3 regions of the Pseudomonas sp. BIGb0164 genome follow, and region 3 is predicted to be linked to each of the others. Evidence: riboswitches for the same ligand, from Rfam matches in the RefSeq annotation. Region 3 holds a riboswitch; each other region holds the start of a gene.
What was found. Region 3 has a riboswitch for cobalamin ahead of M2394_RS19470 (ABC transporter substrate-binding protein). Riboswitches for the same ligand answer to the same signal wherever they lie in the genome.
Positions count from the first base shown of each region.

Region 1: linked by a shared signal. The riboswitch ahead of cobO (cob(I)yrinic acid a,c-diamide adenosyltransferase) and the one ahead of M2394_RS19470 (ABC transporter substrate-binding protein) in region 3 are both predicted to bind cobalamin.
Region 2: linked by a shared signal. The riboswitch ahead of cobW (cobalamin biosynthesis protein CobW) and the one ahead of M2394_RS19470 (ABC transporter substrate-binding protein) in region 3 are both predicted to bind cobalamin.

Region 1 is NZ_JANUEA010000005.1:32,036-39,670, forward strand. It holds gene cobD (threonine-phosphate decarboxylase CobD) at 1-65, opposite strand, end outside; gene cbiB (adenosylcobinamide-phosphate synthase CbiB) at 58-966, opposite strand; gene bluB (5,6-dimethylbenzimidazole synthase) at 963-1,613, opposite strand; gene M2394_RS14420 (cobyrinate a,c-diamide synthase) at 1,610-3,001, opposite strand; gene cobO (cob(I)yrinic acid a,c-diamide adenosyltransferase) at 2,998-3,609, opposite strand; cobalamin riboswitch at 3,688-3,946, opposite strand; gene M2394_RS14430 (sorbosone dehydrogenase family protein) at 4,046-5,359, shown strand; gene M2394_RS14435 (C40 family peptidase) at 5,402-5,941, opposite strand; gene M2394_RS14440 (C40 family peptidase) at 6,087-6,716, opposite strand; gene hda (DnaA regulatory inactivator Hda) at 6,930-7,634, opposite strand.
Region 2 is NZ_JANUEA010000015.1:3,845-11,479, forward strand. It holds gene M2394_RS29850 (hypothetical protein) at 1-493, opposite strand, end outside; cobalamin riboswitch at 683-883, shown strand; gene cobW (cobalamin biosynthesis protein CobW) at 976-2,040, shown strand; gene cobN (cobaltochelatase subunit CobN) at 2,044-5,805, shown strand; gene M2394_RS29865 (ATP-binding protein) at 5,805-6,809, shown strand; gene M2394_RS29870 (VWA domain-containing protein) at 6,863-7,465, shown strand; gene M2394_RS29875 (DUF1853 family protein) at 7,580-7,635, opposite strand, start outside.
Region 3 is NZ_JANUEA010000007.1:151,353-158,987, reverse strand. It holds gene M2394_RS19480 (ABC transporter ATP-binding protein) at 1-133, opposite strand, end outside; gene M2394_RS19475 (iron ABC transporter permease) at 130-1,134, opposite strand; gene M2394_RS19470 (ABC transporter substrate-binding protein) at 1,131-2,141, opposite strand; cobalamin riboswitch at 2,256-2,450, opposite strand; gene M2394_RS19465 (aldehyde dehydrogenase family protein) at 2,526-3,908, opposite strand; gene M2394_RS19460 (putrescine utilization regulator PtrR) at 4,012-4,884, shown strand; gene M2394_RS19455 (hypothetical protein) at 4,990-5,199, opposite strand; gene M2394_RS19450 (amino acid aminotransferase) at 5,299-6,495, opposite strand; gene uvrB (excinuclease ABC subunit UvrB) at 6,839-7,635, shown strand, end outside.

The DNA.
Region 1 (7,635 bases), on a different contig from region 3:
CAATCGGCCTCGGCAATCCCGTACTGAATCGCTGCCTTGCGCAGCCGGCCACCGTGTTCAAGCATAGAATTGCGCCCCCGCGCACAGGATCAGCAGCCACAACCATACGCCGCGCTGCACCAGTTGCCAGCCCCGGTCGATGGAATCGGCATCCGCCGCCGGGCCTTCGCCCAATTGCGGGCGATGGTGCACTTCACCGTGATAGATCGCAGCGCCGCCCAACTCCACACCCAAGGCGCCGGCACCCGCCGCCATCACCGGGCCGGCGTTGGGGCTATCCCAGGTGGGGCCCTGGGTGCGCCAGCATTTGAGCGCCAGGCGAGTCTTGCCGAGCACGGCGTAGGTCAACGCCACCAGGCGTGCGGGAATGTAGTTGAGCACGTCGTCGATCTTGGCCGCAGCCCAACCGAAACGCTCGAAGCGTTCGTTGCGATAGCCCCACATGGCGTCGAGGGTGTTGCTCAAGCGGTAGAGCACCACGCCCGGCACGCCGGCGACTACAAACCAGAACAGCGCGGCAAACACCGCGTCGCTGCCGTTCTCCAGCACCGATTCGGTGGCGGCGCGGGCGACTTCGGTGCTGTCCAATTCGCTGGTCTGGCGGCTCACCAGGTAGCTGACGCGTTTGCGCGCTTCGTCCAGGTCATCGCTGCGCAAGGCCTGCGCCACCGGAATCACATGCTCGCCGAGGCTGCGCATGCCTAGGGCGCAGTACAACGCGAGAATTTCCAGTACCCAACCGATATACGGCGCCCACGACAGCGCCGTGGCCAGCAGGGTCAGCGGCACCACCGCGATAAACCACGCGGTCACGCCATGGCTGCGCCAACCGCGCCCACCGGTGTTGAAACGTTGCTCGATGCGCCCGGCGAAATTGCCGAACGCCACCAGCGGATGCCAGCGCCTGGGCTCGCCCAATAGCGCATCCAGCGCCACCGCAGCGACACACAGCAAGGCCACACTCATTGACTCACTCCCCACGCATTCTCATACAACATGTCACTCAGCGGCCGAGGCTCGGTCCAGCCTTCGAGCTGCAACATCGGTGCCGGATAGAACTCGGCCACCGGCCCCAGGCACAGCACCGCCAGGGGTTTTGCGCCAGGCGGCAAGCCCAGCAGATCGGCCAGGGCCTGGGGCTCGAACAGCGAGACCCAGCCCATGCCCAAGCCTTCGGCGCGGGCCGCCAGCCACAGGTTCTGGATGGCACAGGACAGCGAAGCCATGTCCATTTCCGGCAAGGTGCGACGGCCGAAGATATGGCGCTCGCGGTCATCCATCAACGCCGCGACCAATACTTCGGCGCAGTCGTGAATGCCTTCGACCTTGAGCTTCATGAACTCATCGGAGCGTTCGCCCAATGCCTCGGCGGTGCGTACGCGCTCTTCTTCCACCAGTTGTTGAATCTGCTCACGCAGTTGGCGGTTGCTGATACGGATAAAGCGCCAGGGTTGCATCAGGCCGACGCTGGGGGCCTGATGGGCAGCCTGGAGTAAACGGTGCAGCAACTCAGGGGCAACGGTGCCGCCGCTGAAGTGGCGCATGTCGCGGCGTTCGGCGATGGCGCGATAGATGGCCTGGCGGTCGGCTTCGGGGAAGGCGTTGTCAGTCATGGCCTCTTCGCGGGCAAGCCCGCTCCCACATTGGATGGGGTTTCAACTCGGTACATTGTGGGAGCTGGCTTGCCTGCGATGGCGGCCTCCCGGTCTGGCGCAAACAAGGCGGCCACTGCCACGGGATTGGATGGAAAATAGAAATGTACGTAGGACGCGGTCATGCGGCCTTGCCGGTAGACCGCCTCGGCACCACGCCCACCGTTGGGGCTAAGGCCACGGGCAATCGGCTGCCACTCGGTGGTCGTGAGGGAGTGGTGATAGGTATGGCCGCGCAGCGTGCCTTCGGGCAGCTCGACATTTTGCAGCGCCAAGGCCGCCAGTTTCTTTTGCATCACGGCATCGCCTTGCAGCAGGCCCACCAGTTCGGCGCGGACGCCATCGACATCGGTCAGCGAGTCGAGCAGGTACAGCATGCCGCCGCATTCAGCGAGCAAGGGTTTGCCGGCGGCATGGTGAGCGCGGATGGCTTCGAGCATCGGCGTGTTTTGCGACAGTGCCTGGTGGTGCAACTCCGGATAGCCACCCGGCAGGTAGAGGCTGTCGGCATCAGGCAATTGGTGGTCATGGATCGGCGAGAAGAAGTGCAACTGGGCACCCATCGCGCGTAGCAGGTCGAGACTGGCGCCGTAGGTAAAGGCGAAGGCTTCGTCGCGGGCCACAGCAATACGCACGCCTTCGAGCAACGGCTCGGCCACGATCACTTCGGGCGCGGCAAAGGTGACCGGAGGCGGTAAGGCGACTTCGCAGCTGCTGCCCAGTGCTTGAGCGGCGGCATCCAGGCGCACATCGAGGTCATTCAATTCGCTGGCTTGCACCAGCCCCAGGTGTCGGCTGGGCAGTTCGATCCCGGTTTCGCGAGACAACGCGCCGTACCAGCGCAAGCCTTCAGTGAGGCTGCCTTCCAACAACTGCGCGTGGCGCAAGGTGCCGACGCGGTTGGCCAGCACGCCGGCAAACGGCAGGTCCGGCTGATAACGCGCCAGGCCCAGGGCCAGGGCACCGAAGGTCTGGGCCATGGCGGTGCCGTCGATCACGCCCAACACCGGCACACCGAAGTGTCGCGCCAGGTCGGCACTGGAGGGGGTGCCGTCGAACAGGCCCATCACGCCTTCGATAAGGATCAGGTCGGCCTCACCGGCCGCCTCCCACAACAGGCGGCGACTTTCCTGCTCGCCCACCATCCACATGTCCAGCTGGTACACCGGCGCACCGCTGGCACGCTCGTGGATCATCGGGTCGAGGAAGTCCGGGCCGCACTTGAACACACGCACCTTGCGCCCCAGGTTGCGGTGCAAACGCGCCAGCGCGGCGGTGACGGTGGTTTTGCCCTGGCCGGACGCCGGTGCGGCGATCAAGACGGCCGGGCAATGACGGGGCTGATTCAAAGTTCGACGCCCTTCTGTGCCTTGATACCGGCCTGGAACGCGTGCTTGAGCATGCCCATTTCGGTGACGGTGTCGCCCATTTCGATCAGTTCGGGTTTGGCCCCACGGCCAGTGACCACCACGTGTTGCATCGGCGGGCGGGCTTGCAGGTCGCTGAGCACTTGGTCCAGGTCGAGGTAGCCGTGCTTGAGGGCGATATTCAGCTCATCCAGCACCACCAGGCCGATGGCCGGGTCTTGCAGCAGTTCGCGGGACACCGCCCAGGCGGCTTCGGCGGCGGCGATGTCGCGCTGGCGGTCCTGGGTTTCCCAGGTGAAGCCTTCGCCCATGACGTGGAAACGCACTTGCTCGGGGAAGCGGCGGAAGAACAACTCTTCACCGGTGCTGTTACGCCCCTTGATGAACTGCACCACACCGCACTGCATGCCGTGGCCCATGGCCCGGGCCAGCATGCCGAATGCGGAGCTGCTCTTGCCTTTGCCGTTGCCGGTCAATACCAGCAACAAACCGCATTCATTGGGGGAGTTGGCGATGCGCTCGTCGATCACGGCTTTTTTGCGCAGCATGCGCGCCAGGTGGCGTTCGTCGCGGTCGGGGGAATCGGTCATGGCAGCTCTCCGTTGGGGCTGGACAAAAACGGCGGGCAGGAAAAAGAAAATACAGACAGCCAAGCATCGCCCACCGTGATGCTGTTGGATGCTCCGGGCCGGTCTCCGGGCTCATGAGTGGCGCCCTGCCCTTGTGAAAAGAGCGAGCAGGCCGACGTTGCGCCTTCCCATATCGCGCGCGATACAGTGGCAAAAGGCAGCGTCTTGACTCATTTACCGTTGCGGGGGCAGCGCCGGAATCGCGGCAGCACTGTGTACAAGTGCGCTCACTCACCGGCTTCCCTGTTTCACCCTGTCGACGCATACGCCACAGAGCACCTGGAACAAGCCGCGAAGGTTAGTGGGTTGGGGGTGGAGCGTCAATTAAAGCCGGCCTCGCACTTGAACCATCGGACCGCCGTACTCCTCTACCCTTACAGGTATTCAGGAGAACACCATGCATAAAACCAGACTCGCCTTACTGATCATGCTCGCAGGCACCCTCGCCGCCTGCGGTGAAAGCTCAAGTTTGCAGGTGTCGGACGGCACCGGTCCTTCGCCCAAGTTGCCCGAACCGAACAAGACACTGATCCCCACCGTCAACATCGCCCCGGCGATCGGCTGGCCTGATGGCGCAAAACCAACGGCCGCCGCAGGCACCCAGGTGGCCGCGTTCGCCGAAGGGCTGGACCACCCGCGCTGGCTGTATGTGCTGCCCAACGGCGATGTGTTGGTGGCCGAAACCAATGCGCCGCCCAAACCGGATGATGCCAAGGGGATTCGCGGCTGGGTCATGGAGAAGGTCATGGGCCGTGCCGGCGCCGGTGTGCCGAGCCCGAACCGCATCACACTGCTGCGCGATGCCGACCACGACGGCGTTGCCGAGACGCGCACAGTGTTCCTGGAGAACCTGAACTCACCGTTCGGCATGACCCTGGTCGGCAACGATTTGTACGTGGCGGACTCGGACAAACTGCTGCGCTTCCCCTATCAACCGGGCGAAACCACGATCAAGGAAGCCGGCACCAAAGTGGTCGACCTGCCAGGCGGCAGCATCAACCACCACTGGACCAAGAACGTAGTAGCGAGCAAAGACGGCAGCAAGCTGTATGTGAGCGTCGGCTCCAACAGCAACGTCGGCGAAAACGGCCTGGAAGCGGAAGAAGGTCGGGCGGCGATCTGGGAAGTGGATCGCGCCTCGGGTCAGCACCGCATCTTCGCCTCCGGCCTGCGCAACCCGAATGGCATGGCTTGGGAGCCGCAGACGGGCAAGTTGTGGACGGCGGTAAATGAGCGTGACGAGATCGGCAGCGACTTGGTGCCGGACTACATCACGTCGGTCAAGGATGGCGGCTTCTACGGCTGGCCTTTCAGTTATTACGGCCAGCACGTGGATGTGCGCGTTTCGCCGCAGAACCTGGACCTGGTGGCCAAGGCCATTGCACCGGACTATGCCGTGGGCCCGCATACGGCGTCGTTGGGACTGACCTTCGCAGAGGGCAACAAACTGCCGGCGCAGTTCAGCAACGGGGCATTTATCGGCCAGCATGGATCGTGGAACCGCAAGCCCCACAGTGGCTACAAGGTGATCTTTGTGCCGTTCGAGGGTGGCCAGCCCAAAGGGCAACCGGTGGACGTGCTGACGGGGTTTCTTGATAAAGACGAGAAGGCCATGGGGCGGCCGGTGGGTGTGGTGGTTGATCAGCAGGGGGATTTGCTGGTGGCCGATGATGTGGGGAACAAGGTGTGGCGGGTGTCGCCAGCCAAATAAATACAAAACCCGTAGGAGCCGGCTTGCCGGCTCCTACGGGTGTTATGGGTTGCGAGCCAGGTTTGCTGGCAACACGCGCTTGGCGCTCAGGTAAGCATTCTGCCAATACGCCTTGGACAGGGTGTCCAGCTTGACCGTACCGCCGGTTTGCGGCGCGTGTACGAAACGCCCTTCCCCCACGTAGATCCCGGCATGGCTGACCTGTGAACCGCCACCGGTGGCGAAGAACAGCAAGTCGCCGGTCTGCAGGTTCTCTTCGCTGACGTCCTGGGCACGCATCACGATCAGCTCGCGGGTGGTGCGCGGCAACGAGATGCCTGCCGCGTCACGGTAGACAAAGCCGATCAAGCCACTGCAGTCGAAACCGGAGTCCGGTGTGTTGCCGCCCCAGCGGTAAGGCGTGCCAACCAGGCCCAGCGCACGGAAGAGCACGTCTTCGGCAGCAGGCGAGAAGCTCTGACTGGAATAGTTGAACACGGGCTTGGGCTTGGCCGCCACGAACGCAGGGGGCGGTGGACGGCTTGCGCAGGCGCTGAGGAGCGCGGCGCAAACGAGAAGAATGAGGCGGGCTGAGGTCGACATGGGCAGAACAATCCTGGTCTGGATGCGGCTTTTCGCTGCCGAACGCTGAAAACCAGAACGCGCAAGCAAAGCTCGCGCGAACGGATTACAACAATATCCAGGGATTCTAGCGCTTACACGTCAAACTTCAAGTATCACTTTAAGTTTACTTGCTAGCGGTAACCGTCGTCGGGGCCATGGCGAGTGCGCGCTTGGCTTCGATGAAGGTTTTGCTCCAGTAGCTGTCACCCAGGTTGTCGACTCGAACACCGCCACTGCGACGGCTGCTGGAGTGGATAAACTGGTTGTCGCCCAAGTAGATACCGGCATGGCTTACGCGACCACGACCCGCCGTACTGAAGAAAAGCAGATCACCCGGCTTGAGGTTGTTGCGCGCGACCAACGGTGCATCCACGTTGATCATTTCGCGGGTGGAGCGTGGCAGGTTCATGCCCGCTTCTTCGCGAAACAGGTAGCCGATGAAACCGCTGCAGTCGAAACCGGCTTCAGAGGTACCGCCAAAACGGTAACGGGTACCGATCAGGGACATGCCGCGTTCAAGAATGCTGTCGGCCAGAACTGGAAGCTGATAAGGCTTGTTGCCGGCGAAGTCGGCCAGTTCCTTCTCGGTTGCAACTTCTTCCTCATAGACAGTGGAAGACTGCGATGCAACGAATTTTGCCTGGGACTGCTGTTGGGTTTTCTGCTGCTCTGCCACTTGCTGAGGGTGGGAGGCGCAACCAAACAACAGGGTAACGAGTGCGAGGGGCACGAGGGGTGCGAAGCGATTTAGCATGGGCACGACCGTGGCTGATATGTAAAGAAGTCGAGACTATGCCCGCTATCAGATCGATTTGCAAATTCAATCGTGATCTATGTGACTTCTTGTTTGGACTATGACATCTAAGCCCTTAACACCCTATACGTGCCTTTTGCGTGGCCAAACCGGCCCAAACGCAGGTTTTCTGGCGCCTGTAATTTGCCAGAAGCCCCGAAACACAAGGGTTGGCTACCAGCCGAGGGTTTCCTTGAGGAAGGGAATGGTGAGCTTGCGCTGGGCCTGCAAGGAGGCCTGGTCGAGTTGTTCGAGCAAGTCGAACAACGCACTCATGCTTCGAGTGCCGCGCGTGAGGATAAAGTGCCCCACTTCGTCAGTGAGGTGCAGGCCGCGACGGGAAGCGCGCAGCTGCAAGGCGCGCAGTTTGTCTTCGTCGGACAACGGGCGCATCTGGAAGATCAACGCCAGGGTCATGCGCGACTTGAGGTCGGCCAGCTTGATCGGCAACTCGCGTGGCGAGGTGGATGCCGCGATCAACAGGCGTCGCCCACTGTCACGCAGGCGGTTGAACAGGTGAAACAACGCCTCTTCCCACTCGGCCTTGCCGGCGATCGCTTGCAGATCGTCCAGGCACACCAGCTCGTATTGTTCGAGATGGTCGAAGATACCGATCCCGCGATCCATCAACTCCGCCAGGGGCAGGTAAACCGCCGGCTCGCCCATCTGCTCGAAACGCAGGCACGCGGCCTGCAGCAGGTGGGTACGCCCCACGCCGTGTTTGCCCCACAGATAGATCAGGCTTTCAGTCCACCCGGCGTCGGCTTCGCAAAGCCGCTCGACATAGCCGAGTGCAGCGGCATTGGCGCCTGGGTAGTAGTTGATGAAGGTGGCGTCGTCACGCAGACGCACACCCAAGGGCAGCTGAATCGGTTTCATG
Region 2 (7,635 bases), on a different contig from region 3:
TGACTCTGCGCTTAGTGGAAGCGTAGGTGATCAAGTAGTCAAGGTTGTCATGATCAAACCTCTCGTCTTGTAATCCCCTTCCGGTGTGTGTCCAGCCCACTCCTATGTCCAGCTGGTTGAGAAGCCGGGTGCGTTTGAGGATCTCCTCGGCAACGGCTGAGGCTTTTGGAGAGAAGGTTCTCGTGGTTGGCACCTGACCGGCGGCCTCTTTTAATTCTTTGAAGTTGACGTATTCATCGCCCTGTCCGGCTGCATATTCATCGAAGTGTTTCTTCACCTCTTGTAGCAACTCTTTGTCACTGTAGAACCAGACCTGGGGCTTTTGCTCTGTTGTACTTCTCTTTGCCCGAGTTTCGAGGCTACTCGTGCTGGTGTATGCAGCGTGTTGGATCTGAATACTGTCCTGCGGGGCATCAGCTTCTTTCTCGCCTTTGTAGCTCGGTGCGTTAGGTGGCAGGTTAAAGTGGAGGGGGGAAAGTGCCGAAAGTGTCATGTTTGATCCTTTATTGCGTTGGTATGTCTGGCGCGCATTGAGCGCTTATGAGCCAAATCTGTGTGGTGCAAAAGTCCAAGCTGTTCCTAGCTGGCTATCGGGCAATTAATGCGAGTTGTAAGTTTCATTCGACTGCCGCGGTATGGCGCGAACCTCATGTGTTGGCATTGACCCGCTCTGTGGCACTGCGTAGCCTTGCACCCTCGAGGTTCTCCAGCCCAGGCCGGAGCTAAGAAGGGAACGCGGTCCAAGCCGCGGCTGCCCCCGCAACTGTAAAGGGTTCAGCTGACTGCCACGCCACTGCCGACAAGGCGGGAAGGCGCAGCCAGCGCCGGTCGCAAGACCCGCACGCCCCAAGCCAGGAGACCTGCCTCGCAACCGATTTTCTACTTCAACCGGGCGGGGTGATCCGGTGACGAAATCCGCTGCTGCGCGCCGTCGCAGGGCCTATCGTCCCGTATGCCCGCCCCAAAGGGCATCCGATGAAAACACTGGCCAAACTCCCCGTCACCATCGTTACCGGCTTCCTCGGCTCGGGCAAAACCACCTTGCTGCGCCACATGCTCGACAACGCCCAGGGCCGTCGCATCGCGGTAATCGTCAACGAATTCGGCGAATTGGGCATCGACGGTGAAATCCTCAAGCAGTGCTCCATCGGTTGCACCGAAGAAGAAGCCAACGGCCGCGTCTACGAATTGGCCAACGGCTGCCTGTGCTGCACCGTGCAGGAAGAGTTCTTCCCGGTGATGCGCGAACTGGTGGCCCGTCGTGGTGACCTCGACCACATTCTCATCGAAACCTCAGGCCTGGCCCTGCCAAAACCCTTGGTACAAGCCTTCCAGTGGCCGGAAATCCGCAGCGCCTGCACCGTCGACGCGGTAATCACCGTGGTCGACAGCCCGGCCGTCGCCGCGGGCACCTTCGCCGCCTTCCCGGACCAGGTCGACGCCCAGCGTAAACTGGACCCGAACCTGGATCACGAGTCGCCGTTGCACGAGCTGTTCGCCGACCAACTGGCCAGCGCCGACCTGGTGATCCTCAACAAAACCGACCTGATCAACCCGGAAGACCTGGCCCGCGTGCGCCTGGAAGTCGCCGAAGAGCTGCCGCCTGCGGTGAAGATCATCGAAGCCAGCAGCGGTCGCCTGCCGCTGGACGTGCTGATCGGCTTGGGTGCCGGCTCTGAAGAGCACATCGACGGTCGCCACAGCCATCACGATCATCACCACGAAGGTGAAGACGACGATCACGACCACGACGCTTTCGATTCCATTTCCATCGACCTGCCGCAAGCCGACGAAGCCCTGCTGCTCGACGCCCTGACCCAACTGGTGGTGCAACACGGCATCCTGCGCGTCAAAGGTTTCGCGGCCATCCCCAACAAGCCGATGCGCCTGCTGATCCAGGGTGTGGGCACACGTTTCGACAAGCACTTCGACCGTGCCTGGGGCGCTGACGAAGCGCGCATCACGCGCCTGGTGCTGATCGGTCAGGACCTCGATGCCGCCGGCCTCGAAGCGCAGTTGCGCGCTGCACTCAGCGTCTGACCCATGCACCTGCTCAGGACCCAGCCCGGTGGTTTCGTCTCGGACGACAATATTGCCGACCTTGGCCAAACCCCCGCTGACCTGGTGATCCTGTGCAGCGGTGATTCCAGCCTGGCATTGCTGGCCGAAGCGGCCCAGCAATTGCCCGACGATTACCCCAGCTTCCGGCTGGCCAACCCGATGCAGGTGCAGAACCATGCGTCGGTCGACCTGTACGTCGATGAAGTGCTGCGCCACGCCAAGGTCATCCTGATTTCGCTGCACGGCGGCATCGGTTATTGGCGGTACGGCATCGAGCGGCTGGTGGAGCTGGCCGAACGCGGCGTGCAGCTGATCCTGGTGCCGGGGGACGATCGCCCGGACCCGGAACTCAGCAGCCTGAGTACGGTAAACGCCGAAAGCCGCGACCGCCTGTGGCACTTTTTGCGCCAGGGCGGCCTGGGCAACGCGCTGGATTTCTATCGCTGCCTGGCCAGCGCTTACCTGGGCCGCGACTACACCTGGGCCGAGCCGCAAACCCTGCCGCGCACGGCGATTTATCACCCGCATAAAGCCAACCCGCGCCTGAACGACTGGCAGACGGATTGGAACCCCGAGTGGCCGGTGGCGGCGGTGCTGTTCTACCGCTCCCATTTGCAGGCGGCCAATACGGGTTTTATCGATGTGTTTTGCCAACGCTTACAGGCAGCGGGCCTTAACCCGCTGCCGATTGCGCTGGCCAGTTTGAAAGAGCCCGGCTGCCTGACGGTGGTCGAGGACCTGCTGGATGAAGTGGGTGCGGCGGTGATTTTGAACACCACCGGCTTTGCCCAATCCAGCCCCGAAGCGCCGCATTTGCGACCGTTTCGCCGCAATATCCCGGTGATCCAGGCGATTTGCGCCCAAGACAACGAGCCCGGCTGGCAGGCCAGCGAACAAGGCCTGGGCCCGCGCGACCTGGCGATGCACATTGCCTTGCCGGAGCTGGACGGGCGCATCATCAGCCGGCCGATCAGTTTCAAGGACCTGGCCTGGCGCAGCGAGCGCAGCCAGTCGGACGTGGTCTGTTACCGCGCCGCGCCTGAACGCATGGACTTTGTCGCTGAACTGGCGCGGCGTTGGGTCGAGCTGGCGCGGGTGCCGAATGCTGACAAGCGCATCGCGCTGATCCTCGCCAACTACCCGACCCGCGACGGCCGTATCGGCAACGGCGTGGGCCTGGATACGCCGGCTGCCGCGCTGAATATCCTGCGTGCGCTGCAAGCCGAAGGCTATCCGCTGCCGAGCGAGCTGCCTGAAAGCGGCACTGCGCTGATCCACGATTTGCTTGGCGGCGTGACCAACGACCTCGACAGCCTCGACCTGCGCCCCTGCCATCAAAGCCTGAGCCTGGATGACTACGAGGCGATGTTCAGTCGCCTGCCTGAATCCAACCGCCAAGCTGTTTTGGCACGCTGGGGTGCACCGCACAGCGATCCGATGTTCCGCGACGGCCGCATGATGATCGCCGGCCTGCGCCTGGGCCTGACGTTTGTCGGCATCCAGCCGGCGCGTGGCTATCAAGTGGACGCCAGCGCCGTCTATCACGACCCGGACCTGGTACCGCCTCACGCCTACCTGGCGTTTTACTTCTGGCTGCGCCACACCTACGGCGCCCACGGCGTGATCCACGTGGGCAAGCACGGCAACCTCGAATGGCTGCCCGGTAAGGGCGTGGGCCTGTCGGAAAACTGCTGGCCCGATGCATTGCTGGGGCCGTTGCCGAATATCTACCCGTTTATCGTCAACGACCCGGGCGAGGGCGCCCAGGCCAAGCGGCGTACCCAGGCGGTGATCATCGACCACTTGATGCCACCGCTGACCCGCGCCGAAACCTACGGGCCGCTGCGCAACCTTGAACTGCTGGCGGACGAATACTACGAAGCGCAGTTGCTCGACCCGCGCCGCGCTCTGGAATTGCAGAAAGACATCCTCAAGCTGGTGCGCGAAACCCGCATCGACCAGGAGCTTGAGCTGGACAGCGAGGCGGACGCCGCCGTTTGGCTGCCGCGCCTGGACACTTACCTGTGTGACTTGAAGGAGTCGCAGATCCGCGACGGCCTGCATATTTTCGGCGAGTCGCCCGAAGGTCGCCTGCGTATCGACACCTTGCTGGCCTTGCTGCGTATCCCGCGTGGCGATGGGCGCGGCCCGCAATCGAGCCTCTTGCGGGTGCTGGCCAAGGCATTCGAGCTGGGCTTTGACCCGTTGGACTGCGCCTTGGCCGAGCCCTGGACCGGGCGCCGTCCGCTTGTATTGCAGAAAATCGACCCACAGTTGTGGCGCACCGCAGGCGACACCCGCGAGCGTTTGGAACTGTACGCCGCGCGGTTGATCGAGCAGGCGCTGGAAGGGCCGCTGGAACAGCTGGAAGAACCCGGTTGGGAAGACGTGAAGGCGGTGATCGAGAGCCTGCGCATCGTCGTCGCGCCGCGCCTGGATGCCTGCGGCCCGGCCGAAATGCGCGGCTTGCTCGATGCGTTAGCCGGCCGCTTTGTACCCGCAGGGCCGAGCGGCGCCCCCAGCCGTGGACGCCTGGACGTGCTGCCCACCGGTCGCAACTTCTTCACCGTCGATGTGCGTAACTTGCCCACCACGACCGCCTGGCGCATCGGTTTCCAGTCCGCCAACCTGATTCTTGAGCGCCACTTGCAAGACCACGGTGACCACCTGCGTCAGCTGGGCCTGTCGGTGTGGGGCACGGCCACCATGCGCACCGGCGGTGATGACATTGCCCAAGCCATGGCGCTGATGGGCGTGCGCCCGGTGTGGGCCACGGGCAGCCAGCGGGTGGATGACTTCGAGATCCTGCCGATCAGCCTGCTGGACCGTCCGCGTGTCGATGTGACGTTGCGAGTGTCAGGCTTCTTTCGCGATGCGTTTGCCAATTTGATTCGCCTGTTTGACGCGGCGGTGCAGGCGGTAGCGGCGTTGGATGAGCCGGACGATATGAACCCGCTGGCGGCCAAGGTGCGCAGCGAGCGTGAGGCGTTGCGTGTGTCCGGCCTGGACGAAGAAACCGCCGCCAAGCAGGCCGGGTGGCGCATTTTTGGGGCCAAGCCCGGTGCCTATGGGGCCGGCGTGCAGGGCGCGGTCGACGGTCGCCTGTGGCAAACCCGTGAAGACCTGGCCGAGGTCTACCTTAATTGGGGCGGTTACGCCTATGGCGGTGCCGACGAAGGCACGGCCGCCCGTGAACAATTCGCTCAGCGCCTGAGCCAGGTGCAGGCGGTGTTGCAGAACCAGGACAACCGCGAGCATGACCTGCTCGACTCCAACGACTACTACCAATTCCAGGGCGGCATGCTCGCCGCCGTGGAAACCCTGAGCGGCGACAAGGCCGCCAGCTATCATGGCGACCACAGCCAACCTGATTTGCCGAAGATCCGCACCTTGAAGGAAGAGCTGAACCGGGTGATCCGTTCCCGCGCTGCCAACCCCAAGTGGATCGAAGGTGTGAAGCGCCATGGCTACAAAGGTGCGTTCGAAATGGCCGCCACCGTGGACAATCTGTTCGCGTTCGACGCCACCACCGCGCTGATCGACGATCATCAATACGCGTTGCTTGCCGACGCCTACCTGCTGGACCCTGACACCCGGGCCTTTGTGCAACAGCACAACCCCGATGCCCTGCGCGATATGGCCGAGCGCATGCTCGAAGCCCAGCAGCGCGGCCTGTGGCAAGAGCCCGGGGCTTACAAGGCGGCGTTGGAAAACCTGTTGCTGGATATAGAAGAAGACAGCTGATGACTGATACTCCGCATTTTCCGCTGTCCGCCGTGGTCGGCGCCGACGACTTGAAACTGGCCCTGTGCCTGACCGCCATCGACCCCAAGATTGGCGGCGTGCTGATCGAAGGCCCGCGCGGGATGGCCAAGTCCACCTTGGCGCGTGGGTTGGCAGACCTGCTGGCCAGCGGGCAGTTTGTGACCTTGCCGCTGGGCGCTACCGAAGAACGCTTGGTCGGCACGCTGGACCTGGACGCAGCCCTCGGCGAAGGCCGTGCGCAGTTTTCCCCCGGCGTGCTGGCCAAGGCCGACGGTGGTGTGTTGTACGTCGATGAAGTCAACCTGCTGCCCGACCACCTGGTGGACCTGCTGCTCGACGTGGCCGCCAGCGGCACCAACCTGATTGAACGCGACGGTATCTCGCACCGCCATTCGGCGCGGTTTGTGCTGATCGGCACCATGAACCCGGAGGAGGGCGAGTTACGCCCGCAATTGCTCGACCGCTTCGGCTTCAATGTAGCGCTGAGCGGGCAGACCTTGCCGGCCGAGCGGGGGCAGATCATCCGCCGCCGCCTGGATTTCGACAGTGATCCCGTGGCGTTCCTTGCACACTGGGCCGCAGAACAGGCCGCACTGCGTGAGCGTTGCACCCAGGCGCGGGCGCGGCTCGACAGCATTGCGCTGGATGATGCGGCGCTGGCACAGATCACCGAGCGCTGTTTTGCGGCCGGTGTCGATGGCCTGCGTGCGGACCTGGTGTGGTTGCGCGGCGCCAGGGCCCATGCGGCATGGCGCGGTGCGGGTGTCATCGCTGAAGAGGATATTGAAGCGGTCGCCGAGTTTGCCCTGCGTCATCGCCGCCAGGTGCAGACCCCACCGGCGAGTCCGCCGAGCGAAGGGCCGTCGCCCAAGCCATCCGACACCTCGCCGAGCCAAGGCCAGGGCCAATGGGGTGACATGCCCGCGCCGGCCCTGCCCACAGGCGCACGCCGTGAAGTCCCCACCTGGCCAAAAAAGCCCTAGGCATTCGCCCTCGACCTGACGTGGGGGCGGATGCCCGGCCCAAGGCAGGGCGAGTGGAGAGAGGCAGGCACGGCAAGGCACGCAGCGCCAGGCAGGGCGCGATCAACTGGCCCGGCACGTTGCTGGGCGGCCGCCCGCAATCGCGAGAGGATTTGCTGTTCCACCTGCGCAGTCGTGCTGCCCATGAGCTGTGGCTGGTGATTGTCGATGCGTCTGCGTCTACCCGGCGCCACCGAGCACTGACCGATGCCAAGGGCTTGTTGGCCCAACTGTTTGATGACGCCTATCGCCAGCGGGCGCGCATGGCATTGCTGACAGCCAGCGGGCAGGCGCCGAAGTGGCAGGTTCAGGGGTTGAAGGCGGCGAAGGGCTTGGTGGGTTGGCTGGAGCAATTAGGCGCGGGCGGTGGTACACCGTTGCTGGCAGCGCTGACCGAGGCGGGGCATTGGTTGGCGGTGCGGCGCAAGCGGTATCCGACGGAGCAGCAACGGTTGCTAGTGATAACGGATGGGCGCCTCAAGGATGTTGCCGAGTTGCCTCACTTGGAGTGCCCAGGACTGCTGGTGGATATCGAGCGCGGCCCGATTCGCCTAGGCCGGGCTGAGGCGTTGGCAGCCGGCTTGCAGCTGGATTATCGGCATATCGACAAGTTGTAGTGCCTGAACTACCGCCATCGCAGGCAAGCCAGCTCCCACATTTTGAACGCGCCGCCTATCACATGTGGGAGCTGGCTTGCCTGCGATGAGTCCCTTGAATGCACCGCAAAGCAATCAGCCAGCCCCCGGCACATTCGGCCAAAGATCTGCCACCAGGAACAGCCGTTCGG
Region 3 (7,635 bases):
GGGTGGATTTGCCGGAGCCGTTGGGGCCGACGATGCCGAGGGTTTCGCCTTTTTCGACGTCGAGGTGAATATCACGCAGCAACTCCGCGTCGCGCACCTTGAAGCCCAGGCCGCTGCAACTGAGCACGCTCATCGCGGGTGCCTCCGGCCGATCAGGATCAGCGCAAACACTGGCGCACCAACCAATGCGGTGACCACGCCGACCGGAATCACCTGACCCTTGATCAGGGTGCGCGACAGCACGTCCGCCGCGATCAGGAACAGCGCACCACCCAACGCGCTGGCCGGCAATAGGCGCGAGTGCCCGGTACCCAGCAGCAGGCGCACGGCGTGGGGGATCACCAGCCCGACAAAGCCGATGGAGCCGACAATCGACACCATCACCGCCGTCACCAGCGCCGCACAGCCCACCAACACGAACTGCACGCGGCGCACCGGGATGCCCAGGGACGCCGCCGAGTCAGTGCCGAAGGTAAATGCATCCAGCGCACGGCGGTGCCACAGGCACACCGCCAAGCCCGCCACGGCCACCGGCACCGCCAGCCACACCGACGGCCAACGCACGCCGCTGAGGTTGCCCAGCAGCCAGAACAGGATGCCGCGCGCCTGTTCGGAGCTGGCCGACTTGGTGATCAGGAATGCCGTGAGGGCGTTGAACAACTGCGAGCCGGCAATGCCTGCGAGGATGATCTGGCCGGTGCCGCTGGCCGAACCGCTGGCGTGTGCCAGCAGAATCACCAGGGCAAACGCCGCCATCGCCCCCACGAACGCCCCGGCCGACAACGACACCAGCCCGCCACCGACGCCGATCAACGCCACCAGCACTGCACCGGTGGAGGCGCCGGCGCTGATGCCGAGCAGGTACGGGTCGGCCAACGGGTTGCGCAACAGCGACTGCAGGATCACCCCGCAGGTCGCCAGGCCCGCACCGCACGCGGCGGCCACCAGGGCGCGGGTGAGGCGGTAGTTCCACACCACGCCTTCGTCGATGGGGTCGAGCACGTAGCCCGCCGTCCACAGTTTATTGGCGAGCACTTGCAGCACCACCTTCGGCGAGATGGCGGTTTCGCCGATGGCCACGCCGGCGAGCACGGCGGCCAGGAGCAGGGCCAGGGCGAGCAGGGTACGGGTCATTTGAGTGGGTCGTAGCCGTCGATGGCCGTGGCCAGTTGTTCAAGGCCGTCGAACGTACGGAGGCTGGCTTGCAGCGCCAGGGCGTCGAGGATGATGATGCGGTTGTTTTTCACCGCGTCCATGTTGCGGGTCACCGGGTCGCTGCGCAGGAAAGCCAGTTTCTTTTCATGGTCGTCGGCCGGGTAGCGGCGGCGGTCCATGCGTGCGATCACCAGGAACGTGGGGTTGGCCTTGGCGATGGTTTCCCAGCCGACGGCGGGCCACTCTTCATCGGACTGCACCACGTTGGTCAGGCCAAGGGTCTGCAGCATGAATTCCGGAACGCCCTTGTGGCCGGCCACGTAAGGATCGGCGGCCATCTCGGCGCTGGAGAACCACACCAGCGCACTGGCCTGCTTGAGGCCTTTGCCTTGGGCGGTGGCGACCGACTTGGCCAGGCGCGCCTTGAGTTCGTCGTTCAGCTGTTGGCCACGGTCCTGCACGTCGAAGATCTGCGCCAGCTGGCTGATGCTTTTGTAAATGGTCTCGATGCGGAATGGCTCCAGCCGCGTGCCGTCGGCGCCCACCAGGTTGTCCTTGCCTTCGCAGTCGGAGGGCAGCAGGTAGGTGGGGATCTTCAGTTCCTGGAATTGCTCGCGGGTGCCGACCACGCCTTGGGGGCCGACCACCCATTCCAGCTCGGCGGCCACCAGTTGCGGGCGCTTGGCGATCACCGACTCAAAGCTCGGCTCGTTGTTCGCCAGGCGCTCGATGGTGTCGTTCTGGGCCTTGAATTGCGGCAACACATTGTTGAACCACAGCGAAGTGCCCACCACTTTGTCGCCCACGCCCAGGGCGTAGAGCATTTCGGTGGCGGCCTGGCCGATGGTCACGCTGCGGGCGGGGGCTTGCTGGAAGGTCTGGGGGCTGCCGCAGTTTTCCAGCGTCAGCGGGTAATGGGTGGGCGCAGCCTGGGCCAGGGTGCAGAAGCCGAGGCCGGTGAGCAGGGCGGTAACGCGTGGCAGCATGGGGCAATCTCCGTTTGAACCGTACAGTGAGCAGGGGGAGGTACGGTCGTGGAAATACAGCCATGGACGCTGCCGGGGGCAGGGCAAGGATGTCCTTCCCGGACACCCCGCCGGTCGTGATAACGCTTGGCCGGCAGGTCTCCTGACTCGTGCGTCGTCGCCACGCTCCGGCCTTCCCGAGCAGCGCTCAGTGGCAGTGTGGAGCAGGCTCAGCACCTACAGTTGCGGGGGCAGTTCCGATTGACGCGGGGGGCCGCGCTTCGGATTCCCTATTAGTCCCGTTTGGGAACCGGCGCGGTATGGTAGTCGATCGTACTGCCAAGGGGGAGAGAAAACCCGATCCCCCGTAGGAGCCGGCTTGCCGGCGATGGCGCCGGCGGTGGGTTATTTGCGGTTCAGCCACACGGTTTGGGCGTTGCAGAATTCGCGTACGCCGAAGTGCGACAGTTCACGGCCAAAGCCGCTCTTTTTCACGCCGCCAAACGCCACCCGAGGGTCGGACACGCTGAAGGCGTTGACGAAGATCCCGCCGGTTTCCAACTGGTTGGCGATGTCGCGGGCCTTGGCCGCATCGGTGGTGAAGATGCTGGCGGTGAGCCCGAATTCGCTGTCGTTGGCCAGGGCCACGGCGTGGTCGGCGTCGCGGGCGGTGATGATCGAGGCCACCGGGCCGAACAGTTCCTGTTTGAACGAGGTCATCTGGTCGGTGACGCCGGCCAGCACGGTCGGCTCGTAGTAGTTACCGGCCCCCGCGACTTTATTGCCGCCCAGCAGCAGGGTGGCGCCTTCTTCGAGGGTGGCCTGGACCTGGCCGTGCAGTTCGTCGCGCAGGTCGAAGCGCGCCATCGGGCCCACATAAGTGGTGGCCAGGGTCGGGTCGCCTATCACCAGGGCACGGCTGGCTTCGACGAATTTGGCGGTGAAGGCTTCGGCCACGCCGGCTTCGATGATCAGGCGCTTGGCGGCGGCGCAGACTTGGCCGCTGTTCTGGAAGCGGCCGATCAGGGCGGCTTGCACGGCGGCGTCGAGGTCGGCGTCGTTGAGCACGATGAACGGGTCGGAGCCGCCCAGTTCCAGCACGCATTTTTTCAGCGCAGCCCCGGCCTGGGAGCCGATGGCGATACCGGCGCGCACGCTGCCGGTGAGGGTCACGGCGGCAATGCGCGGGTCGGCGATGGCGCTGGACACGCCCTCGTTGCCCACGTTGATCACTTCAAACAGGCCTTCGGCAAAACCGGCTTTGTGGAAGGCCTGCTGGATCAGGTAGGCGCTGCCCATCACGTTTGGGGCGTGCTTGAGCACGTAGGTGTTGCCGGCGAGCATGGTCGGCACGGCGCCGCGCAGCACTTGCCACACCGGGAAGTTCCACGGCATCACGGCGAGGATCGGGCCCAGCGGGCGGTATTCGATCTGGGCGCTGCCGTTGTCCACCAGGGTCGGTTCCGGCGCCAGCATGGCCGGGCCGTGAGCGGCGTACCATTCGCTGAGCAGGGCGCATTTTTCGATTTCGGCACGGGCCTGGGCGATGGGCTTGCCCATTTCCAGGGTGATCATCTGCGCCATGTCTTCGGCTTGTTCACGCAGGGCGGCGGCCAGGGCCAGCAGCAGTTCGGCGCGCTGGCCGACCGGCTGGCGGCGCCAGGTGCGGAAGGCGGCGGTGGCGCGGTTCAGGGCGGCGTCCAGTTGTGCGGCGCTTTCGTAGGGGTAGCTGCCGACGGTTTCGCCGGTGGCCGGGTTGATCGAGAGAGCGTGGGTGGTTGCGTTCATGGCACCGTCCTGCTGAATGAATGGATTGGGTTCAGGCTACGGGGCTATCTCTTTTCTGGAAACTGAATAATATTAAGCAATACATTCACGATTGGAGAATGATGTGGATCTGGTGCAGCTGGAAATCTTCAAGGCCGTTGCCGAGCAAGGCAGCATCAGCGCCGCCGCGCAGTTGATTCATCGTGTGCCGTCGAACCTGACCACGCGCATCAAGCAATTGGAGCAGGACCTGGGCGTTGAATTGTTCATCCGCGAGAAGAGCCGCCTGCGCCTGTCGCCGGCCGGCTGGAACTTCCTCGGCTATGCGCGGCGCATTCTGGACCTGGTGCAAGAAGCCCGCGCCACGGTGGCGGGGGAGGAGCCCCAGGGCGCGTTTGCCCTGGGTTCGCTGGAGAGCACGGCGGCGGTGCGCATCCCGGCATTGCTGGCGGCGTATAACCAGAAGCACACCAAGGTCGAACTGGACCTGAGCACCGGGCCCTCAGGCACGATGATTGAAGGGGTGTTGTCGGGGCGACTGGCGGCGGCGTTTGTGGATGGGCCGGTGTTGCACGCGACCCTGGAAGGCGTGGCGGTGTTCGAGGAGGAAATGGTGGTGATCGCACCGCTGCACCATGCGCCGATTACCCGGGGGCAGGATGTGGCGGGGGAGAGCATCTATACGTTCCGCTCGAACTGTTCGTACCGCCATCACTTCGAGCGCTGGTTCTCACAGGATGGCGCGGTGCCGGGCAGGATCTTCGAGATGGAGTCCTACCACGGCATGCTCGCCTGCGTCAGCGCCGGTGCGGGCCTGGCGCTGATGCCGCGCAGCATGCTGGAAAGCATGCCGGGGTTCACGGCGGTGAGTGTGTGGCCGCTGAGCGATAGCTTCCGGATTCTGCACACGTGGCTGATCTGGCGGCGGGGGACGGTGTCGCAGAGCCTGAACAGTTTTGTAAAACTGCTGGAAGAGCGCGTTCTAGAGCCAGCATAGATCAACTGTGGGAGCTGGCTTGCCTGCGATGGCATCTACTCGGTCATGCAGGAAGATCGAGTCGTCTGCATCGCAGGCAAGCCCGCTCCCACATTTTGATCTTCATCAGCCGCCGAATTGCAGGGTGCCCATGGCCAGTTTTGCCATGATCGCTGCGGCGCCCAGTTGCACCAGCCACAGGGCCAGACCACCGAGGAATACACCCAGCGCCACCTGCAACACCAGACTCTTCTGCCGCTTAACCTGCGGCGCGCGCGGGGCGTAGTCATCCAGCTCGTCGCGGTCGGCGCGCAGGTCCAGGTCGTCGTTTCTCATAAGGCTCTCACAGCAAAGGGGCGGGCAAGGTTCAGTCTAGGGGCTGGCGACGAAAAAGGGGAAGCCATTGGCTTCCCCTTCTGTGCAACGGTTACCGGCTTAAAGCACCTGAACAATTGCCTTTGTGACCGCATCAATGTTCGACTGGTTCAACGCCGCCACACAGATACGGCCAGTGTCGAGGGCGTAGATGCCGAACTCGCTGCGCAGGCGGGTGACTTGCTCAACGGTCAGGCCGGAGTAGGAGAACATCCCGCGCTGGCGACCGACGAAGCTGAAGTCGTGGCCCGGAGCAGCCTTGGCCAGGTCGGCCACCATCTGCTCGCGCATGCCGCGAATGCGCAGGCGCATTTCGGCCAGTTCGGCTTCCCACTGGGCGCGCAGCTCAGGGTTGTTCAGCACCGCCGCCACGATCGCGGCGCCGTGAGTCGGCGGGTTGGAGTAGTTGGTGCGGATCACGCGCTTGACCTGGGACAGGATGCGCGCGCTTTCTTCCTTGGACTCGCCGACGATGGACAGTGCGCCCACGCGCTCGCCGTACAGGGAGAACGACTTGGAGAACGAGCTGGACACAAAGAAGGTCAGGCCCGATTCAGCGAACAGACGCACTGCTGCGGCGTCCTCGTGGATGCCGTCGCCGAAGCCCTGGTAGGCCATGTCGAGGAACGGTACCAGTTTCTTGGCCTTGACCACGTCCAGCACGTTCTGCCAGTCGGCCGGGCTCAAATCGACGCCGGTCGGGTTGTGGCAGCAGGCGTGCAGCACCACGATGGACTGTGGCGGCAGGGCGTTGAGGTCTTCGAGCAGGCCGGCACGGTTCACGTCGTGGGTCGCGGCGTCGTAGTAGCGGTAGTTCTGCACCGGGAAACCCGCGGTTTCGAACAGGGCGCGGTGGTTTTCCCAGCTTGGGTCGCTGATGGCAACGACGGCGTCTGGCAGCAGTTGCTTGAGGAAGTCTGCGCCGATCTTCAGTGCGCCGGTGCCGCCGACCGCTTGCACGGTGGTGACGCGGCCAGCGGCCAGCAGGGGCGACTCAGCGCCGAACAGCAGGGTTTGCACGGCCTTGTCGTAAGCCGCGATGCCGTCGATTGGCAAGTAGCCACGCGCGGCGTGTTGCGCCACGCGAATGGCTTCCGCTTCGGCAACGGCACGCAAGAGTGGAATCTTCCCCTCTTCGTTGCAGTAAACGCCCACGCCAAGGTTGACCTTGGTGGTTCGTGTGTCGGCGTTGAATGCTTCGTTGAGGCCCAGGATAGGATCGCGTGGTGCCATTTCGACAGCGGAGAACAGGCTCATTTTTGCGGCAGCTCTATGGGGGAAGGGAGGGACGTGTCGCGCTCCAGCCGAATGCACTAGAGCGGTGCACAAACGGGGAGCTAGTATAGAGGCCATCACCGCCTGAGGCGACAACCGAAACGGCTTTTCGGCCAAGTTTTTCGGTTTATTTGCTGACCGTTAGTCTTATTGCAACATTGATCCTGAGCGGCAGGTAGGACGATTGCCTTGAAACCCGTCACATTCGGCACCACTTCTACAGCTATCATGGTTTTTTCCTGCAACCTGCGATGACTATTCGCGGGTTGCTGAGCTATTTCGTCCCTGGCGGTTTTGAGTCTGGGGTGACTTCACGAGGTACGTTATGTCGGATTTCCAGCTCGTCACCCGCTTCGAACCCGCCGGCGATCAACCGGAAGCCATTCGCCAGATGGTCGAAGGCATTGAAGCCGGCCTGGCGCACCAGACGCTGCTCGGGGTGACCGGTTCGGGCAAGACCTTCAGCATCGCCAACGTGATCGCGCAGATCAACCGGCCCACCCTGGTGCTGGCGCCGAACAAGACCCTGGCCGCGCAGTTGTACGGGGAGTTCAAGTCCTTCTTCCCGAACAACGCGGTGGAGTACTTCGTTTCCTACTACGACTACTACCAGCCCGAAGCCTACGTGCCGTCCTCCGACACCTTCATTGAGAAGGATGCGTCGATCAACGACCACATTGAACAGATGCGGCTGTCGGCGACCAAGGCGTTGCTGGAGCGCAAGGACGCGATCATCGTCACCACAGTGTCGTGCATCTACGGCCTGGGCAGCCCGGAAACCTATTTGAAGATGGTGCTGCACGTCGACCGTGGCGACAAACTCGACCAGCGCGAACTGCTGCGCCGCCTGGCGAGCCTGCAGTACACCCGCAACGACATGGACTTTGCCCGCGCCACCTTCCGCGTGCGCGGCGATGTGATCGACATCTACCCAGCCGAATCCGACCTGGAAGCGATCCGCATCGAGCTGTTCGATGATGAAGTGGAGAGCCTGTCGGCCTTCGACCCGCTGACCGGCGAGGTCATCCGCAAGTTGCCGCGTTTTACCTTCTATCCGAAAAGCCACTATGTGACGCCACGCGAAACCCTGATGGGCGCCGTCGAGGGCATCAAGGTGGAACT